One region of the Exiguobacterium sp. RM11 genome, then DNA from elsewhere that is predicted to be linked to it. Evidence: predicted binding sites of a transcription regulator. Region 1 holds the regulator's gene; the other holds the start of a gene.
The links. The regulator CtsR, encoded in region 1, represses protease genes until heat stress. The targets are predictions, from matches to a motif close to ATGGTCAATAAAGGTCAAACA.

Region 1 (3,415 bases):
CGAGTTCTTCGCGCGCATGACGCTCTGCTTGAATCACTTGTTCTGTCACTTCCATAAAGTCAGCCAGTAACTGTGACTCGTGACTCCCTAATGTCCGTTGATTCGACAGTTGGAACAAGCGACCCGCCGCATCACTACCTTCACCATAACGACCTCGAATCGTATAGCCCAATTTTCGAAGTTCTCGTAAGATTGGACTGATTCGTCCCGTTAAGGTGAGTCCCGGCAAGTGTAACATGACCGAGGCACGAAGTCCTGTTCCGATATTGCTCGGACATGTCGTCAAATAACCTAACTGTTCATCAAACGCATACGATAGGGATTCTGCACATAACGCGTCAACTTGTTTCGCTAATTCAAACGCCTCTTTCATTTGATATCCTGGAAGTAGCGTTTGAATGCGTAAATGGTCTTCCTCATTAATCAATACACTAATTGTTTCATCTTCACTTAAGAAGACCGCACTCTCTTCATTGGTTGCAACGGCTGGGCTAATGAGGTGTTTCTCCATCAACGCCTGTCGTGTCACTTCATCATAATCACGCATATGAAGATATTCGAATCCTTTCAACCCACGTAGACGCCCTTCTAGACGATCACAAAGCTGACGTTCTCCTTCTTTAGAAAGTACGGGAGAGAATACCGTGTCTTTGACATTACGTGCCAGTCGAATTCTTGTAGAAACGACCAAATCATCGAGCTTGGCACGTTCTTTCATTTTTGGACCAAGTGGATGTGCTAGGAAAGTTTCCATCAGACATCTCCCTGCCCTTCTAATTGCTTCATTTCTTTTTGAATGCGTGCTGCCCGTTCATAATCTTCTTGTTCGACAGCGCGGTTCAACTCCCCTGCCAACTTTTCGAGCCGTTCTTCGATCCGTTCATGTGGCGTGCGTAACTGGTCAGGGATTGAACCGATATGATGATCGTGTCCTTGTTGATATTGACGAGTAATTTTGGTCAATTCATCCCGAAATACGGTATAACATGTAGCGCATCCTGCTTTTCGTACGCGCAATAGGTCCTGGCGTGTCATCTGACAAGTCGGGCATCGCTTCACGACTGGTACATATCCTGTCATCAGTTCTACCGTACATTGTCGACATAATCGTTTTTTTACGGGTACATCTTGTTCCATCACAACGACTTCATTGACAGCAGGTCGCTGTTTACAACGTTCGCATAACATACGACTTATCCCCCATTACGATAACGAAGTACTTTCATCAGTGCCAGCAATTGTTGACGTCGAATAAAAGAGCGATCATCAACTTGTAAGTGTAATGCTTCATCTGATAAGAGATGGTAAATCAATTGCGCTTCTTGTTCGTGCATCATTTGTTCTTCCACTAATCGTACGAGCACATTTTCAACGAGTTGTTCATTCAGACGTGGATGCTCATGAATGACATCCATCAAACTAGAGAGCACATCTTGTTTTTCATGTAAGATGACGCGTCGGATTCGAATATATCCACCCCCACCTCGTTTACTTTCTACTAAATATCCTTTTTCGACGGTAAAACGTGTGTTGATGACATAATTGATTTGGGATGGTACACATTCGAATCGTTGCGCGATATCTTGGCGTTTGATCTCGATTGCATTTGCCTGACTTTCCTTCAATACTTGCTTCAAATACTGTTCGATAACATCCGAAATATTTCTCATCTCCACCACCCTCTGACCATCTTTGACTTTTGACTATATTTTATCATTGATTTAAAAAAAGGCAAACGAAAAGCGATGCCCTCTATAAAGAGCACCGCTAATTGATACAAAAAAACAACCGAGCGTATGCTCGGTCGTCCTCTCTGTTGAACGTCCTATCCTCACAGGGGGAGATCCCCCAACTACTTTCGGCGCTGAGACGCTTAACTTCCGTGTTCGGCATGGGAACGGGTGTGGCCGTCTCGCTATCGCCACCAGACTTTACAGGGCTTGTTCCCTGAAAACTGAGGATTCATCAACACAAACCATAGACTAGATCAAAGCCTCGACCGATTAGTATCATTCAGCTCCACGTGTCACCACGCTTCCACCCATGACCTATCTACCTCATCGTCTCTGAGGGGTCTTTCTTGATTGCTCAAAGGGAAATCTCATCTCGGAGGGGGCTTCATGCTTAGATGCTTTCAGCACTTATCCCGTCCGCACGTAGCTACCCAGCGATGCTCCTGGCGGAACAACTGGTACACCAGCGGTGCGTCCATCCCGGTCCTCTCGTACTAAGGACAGCTCTCCTCAAATTTCCTGCGCCCACGACGGATAGGGACCGAACTGTCTCACGACGTTCTGAACCCAGCTCGCGTACCGCTTTAATGGGCGAACAGCCCAACCCTTGGGACCTACTCCAGCCCCAGGATGCGATGAGCCGACATCGAGGTGCCAAACCTCCCCGTCGATGTGGACTCTTGGGGGAGATCAGCCTGTTATCCCCAGGGTAGCTTTTATCCGTTGAGCGATGGCCCTTCCATGCGGAACCACCGGATCGACTAAGCCCGACTTTCGTCCCTGCTCGACTTGTAGGTCTCGCAGTCAAGCTCCCTTCTGCCTTTGCACTCTTCGAATGATTTCCAACCATTCTGAGGGAACCTTTGGGCGCCTCCGTTACTGTTTAGGAGGCGACCGCCCCAGTCAAACTACCCGCCTGACACGGTCCTCCAGCCGGATTACGGCTGCGAGTTAGAGACTCTATACGCAAAGGGTGGTATCCCAAGGGTGTCTCCACCGAAGCTGGCGCTCCGGCTTCACAAACTCCCACCTATCCTGTACATCGCGTACAAAGCCTCAATATCAGGCTGTAGTAAAGCTCCATGGGGTCTTTCCGTCCTGTCGCGGGTAACCTGCATCTTCACAGGTACTATGATTTCACCGGGTCTCTCGTTGAGACAGTGCCCAAATCGTTACGCCTTTCGTGCGGGTCGGAACTTACCCGACAAGGAATTTCGCTACCTTAGGACCGTTATAGTTACGGCCGCCGTTTACTGGGGCTTCGGTTCAGTGCTTCTCTTGCGATGACACATCCCCTTAACCTTCCAGCACCGGGCAGGCGTCAGCCCCTATACTTCATCTTGCGATTTAGCAGAGACCTGTGTTTTTGCTAAACAGTCGTTTGGGCCTATTCACTGCGGCTTATGTTGCCATAAGCGTCCCTTCTCCCGAAGTTACGGGACCATTTTGCCGAGTTCCTTAACGAGAGTTATCCCGCGCGTCTTAGAATTCTCATCTCGCCTACCTGTGTCGGTTTGCGGTACTGGCGCCGACCTCCTCACTAGAGGCTTTTCTTGGCAGCGTGAAATCCGGTGCTTCGCCCTACGGGCTCCACGTCACAGCTCAACCTTGTATGCCGGGCGGATTTGCCAACCCGACGGCCTCGCTGCTTGTCCGTGCACTTCCAGTCGCACGGTCACCTT
Region 2 (3,415 bases), 740 kb from region 1:
TGGGCGCAAGGGGATAGCCGATACGTATTCGGTGTCAGCGTGCCTGAAAACTAATGGTTGACCTGCCTCTTAGGGACGGCTGTACAGTGAAGATAGGAGGTGGGAACACAGTGATTCCGATTGGAAGAGTTTCGCATGTGACCGGATTGTCGGTCAAAGCCATCAAATTTTACGAAGGGCGCGGGTTGATTCGACCGACACGATCGGGCAACCAGTATCGGATGTACGGGATGGAAGAGATTCGACGGTTGAGTGAAATTAAACGATTACGTCAAATCGGGCTCAGTTTAGAACGGATTCAGTCTGGAGAGTCTGTTGAGACGTTGCTTGAAACACGGTTATGTGAAGTCAGGAAAGAAATCGAACAGCTTTGCCAAATCGAGAGACAGATTCGGTCGATGCAGTCAGGAGGGAATGACATGAACATTCGATACGAAACATTGCGTGAACCGATTACAGTCTACGGATACGCGAGTACGTTAGAGGACATCCCACGCGTGTGGGCCAGACTCCAACCAGAATTGACGACGGATGAGTCATACGGCGTCTGCCTACCGCATGAGAACGGCTATGTGGCTGGCATGACGAAGCCTGTGAGTGGGGAAGGATCGCGACAAGTCGAACTGACCGAAGGGAACTATATCGTCGCGACGGTCGAAGGGGGTATCCCGATGATTCCTACGACGTACGAACAACTGTTAAACGTTCCAGACGTGATGCTTCGCGACGCCGTCGACTTTGAACGTTATATTCACGGTCAAGGCGGAGAGGACGACATGATTGAAGTCTGGATGCCCATCGAATAGAAAAAGACGTTTCCCGATTGATCGGGAAACGTCTTTTGTATGATTAGCGTGTCATGACTTTGTCGATGAGACCGTAGTCTTTCGCTTGGTCAGCTGCCATGAAGTAGTCACGCTCTGTGTCGCGCTCGATGACTTCAAGTGGCTGTCCAGTGTTCTCTGCCATGATTTGGTTCAATTTCTCACGCATTTTGATGATGCGTTCTGCGTGAATCTTAATGTCTGACGCTTGGCCTTGTGTGCCGCCGAGCGGTTGGTGAATCATGATTTCTGCGTTCGGAAGTGCGAAGCGTTTTCCTTTTTCACCGGCTTGGAGCAAGAAGGCACCCATCGATGCAGCCATTCCGATACAAATCGTCGACACGTTCGGCTTGATGAAGTTCATCGTGTCGTAAATCGCCATGCCCGCTGTGATCGAACCACCTGGGCTGTTGATGTAGAGCGAGATGTCCTTTTCTGGATCCTCAGCTGCGAGGAAGAGAAGCTGTGCGACGATTGAGTTCGCGACGTTGTCGTCAATCGCACTTCCGAGAAGGATGATACGGTCTTTGAGCAAGCGTGAGTAGATGTCGTACGCGCGCTCCCCACGGCCTGTCTGTTCGATAACTGTTGGAATTAACATTGAATCTGCCTCCTTTATGTAGGTTGTAAGTTCATCATACCTGTATAGTCAATGTTGGTCAAACGATAGTCATCGTTTTTCACCTATTCCACGATTTTCGCGTCCTGAAACGAAAAAGAGGCCAGGCAATCTGCCTGACCTCTACATCTGATACACCCGGAGAGATTCGAACTCCCGACACCTGGCACCGGAAACCAGTGCTCTATCCCCTGAGCTACGGGTGCATGTGTGTGACACGAATTTATTATACATTTGTTTTATTGAAAAAGCAATCCTGTTCATTATCCTTTTTTGAGCGCAAGCGGAGCGGGTTCGTTACAATAGAGAAGAGGGGGGAGAACGATGCAACGGCAAGAACAAAAACAGGTACAACAGCAACAGATGACGCAAGACCTTGTGCAACGGCTACCGGTGCTCGAGGCGGACCGTCTGGCGCTCTCGTTTCGTCTCGCACGTCTGGCGCGCCATAATCCAAACATTCATATCGGGAGCGGGGATCTCGGATGGGTAGCGGATGCGGCGAGCGCGTTCGAAGAGAAGCTGTTCACCCAGATTCGAGAAGGAAGCGGCAGCGACTCGGAGAAAGAGCTGAGACGGCAACTCGTCTTGTTGCTCGACCATCGAGGATTATTGCCGGATACGAATGAGGTGTTGGCGGAGCGGTTCGGTGTCGACGTGACTCAAATCGAACAGGCGAGACAGGCACTCTTATTTCTTGAACCGACGGGAATCGGGGCGAGAACGGAACGAGAGTGTCAGTACCGCCATGCAATTGAACATGAGGACCCACGCGTCGTCGATGTATTTGATGCGATTGAGAGTGGCGTGAGCCAAAAACAGATGGCGAGCGTGCTCGCGATTTCAGATGAAGAGCTCGCCCGTTTAGAGCGAATTGTCGCGACACTACCAAAACGTCCATTATTATATGAAGAAACGGGTCACGTCTTCCCGGAAGTCGAAGTACGTTACGAAGATGGAGAGCTTGTCACGACGTGGTTCAGTCCGGAACTTGACGCAACACGAGTTGGGAATGACCGTGAGGCGAAATGGTGGACGACGTCCCTTGCGATGCGGAACGAGACGTTACGTGAGATATGGGCTGTCATCGCGTCACGTCAGACCGAGTGGTTGAAAGGTGAACTCGTCCTCAATCCGCTGACCCGTCGGACCGTCGCGCAACAAATCGGCAAGCACGAATCGACGGTCGGACGTGCCATCCAAGGGAAGTTCGCGAAGACCGAGGGCGGGATCATGGAATGGAAACACTTTTTCGTAAGGTCGACGAGTCATGGGCATTCGCCGTTCATGATCAAGCGGACGCTCGCAGAACTGATTCAACGGGAGAAGGCCCCGCAAAGTGATCAGGCACTCGCGGACGAACTCGCCCGATACGGCTATCCAGTGACGAGACGGACCGTGACGAATTATCGGGAAGAACTCGGATTCGGCAACTCACGTGAGCGTGAGCGGCAGTTATGGAAGGGATGACGAAAATGAAACTAACTTTATATAAACGTGACAATTGTTCGCTCTGTGACGAGGCGCTTGTCATGCTCGAATGGCTACAGGAGGATTATCCGATCGAACTCGAACAGATTGATATTACGGGAGATGAGGATCTCGAGGCGAAGTACCTCTTCGAAATCCCCGTTCTCATACATGAAGGAGAAGTCATCAGTCAAGGGCGATATGATGACAACAAAGTTGAAGATTTTGTTAAGTATACGCTTACATCGAAAAAAAACGTTTGAAGGGGTTGCCAGACGGAAAAGTGATTGATAAGATGAACTCGTAGCGGTGGGACGCAAATAAAAAAGTGGGACAAAAATTGTCCACACTGAAAGTCGAGGGGGTAAGAGCATGATCCAGCAACTGATTCACGTTCAGAAGCAAATTGTCCCTGACCTGCTCGATACGCTCCGACATCGTTACGATATCTTACACTATGTCCGCTTGATGCAGCCGATTGGCCGCAGGACACTCGCAACGA

Region 2: clpP (ATP-dependent Clp endopeptidase proteolytic subunit ClpP) is a predicted target of CtsR. The motif match lies at 1,470-1,490, and genes of this name have one in related genera.

Annotation. Positions count from the first base shown of each region.
Region 1 covers NZ_CM187558.1:90,739-94,153, reverse strand. Annotated here, with positions in the region: gene AC5LIL_RS00490 (protein arginine kinase) at 1-754, opposite strand, end outside; gene AC5LIL_RS00485 (UvrB/UvrC motif-containing protein) at 754-1,188, opposite strand; gene AC5LIL_RS00480 (CtsR family transcriptional regulator) at 1,194-1,670, opposite strand; rRNA gene rrf (5S ribosomal RNA) at 1,812-1,929, opposite strand; rRNA gene AC5LIL_RS00470 (23S ribosomal RNA) at 1,984-3,415, opposite strand, start outside.
Region 2 covers NZ_CM187558.1:826,294-829,708, forward strand. Annotated here, with positions in the region: gene AC5LIL_RS04380 (hypothetical protein) at 1-54, shown strand, start outside; gene AC5LIL_RS04385 (MerR family transcriptional regulator) at 111-806, shown strand; gene clpP (ATP-dependent Clp endopeptidase proteolytic subunit ClpP) at 850-1,425, opposite strand; tRNA gene AC5LIL_RS04395 (tRNA-Arg) at 1,577-1,649, opposite strand; gene AC5LIL_RS04400 (RNA polymerase factor sigma-54) at 1,768-2,913, shown strand; gene AC5LIL_RS04405 (glutaredoxin family protein) at 2,919-3,176, shown strand; gene AC5LIL_RS04410 (sugar-binding transcriptional regulator) at 3,286-3,415, shown strand, end outside.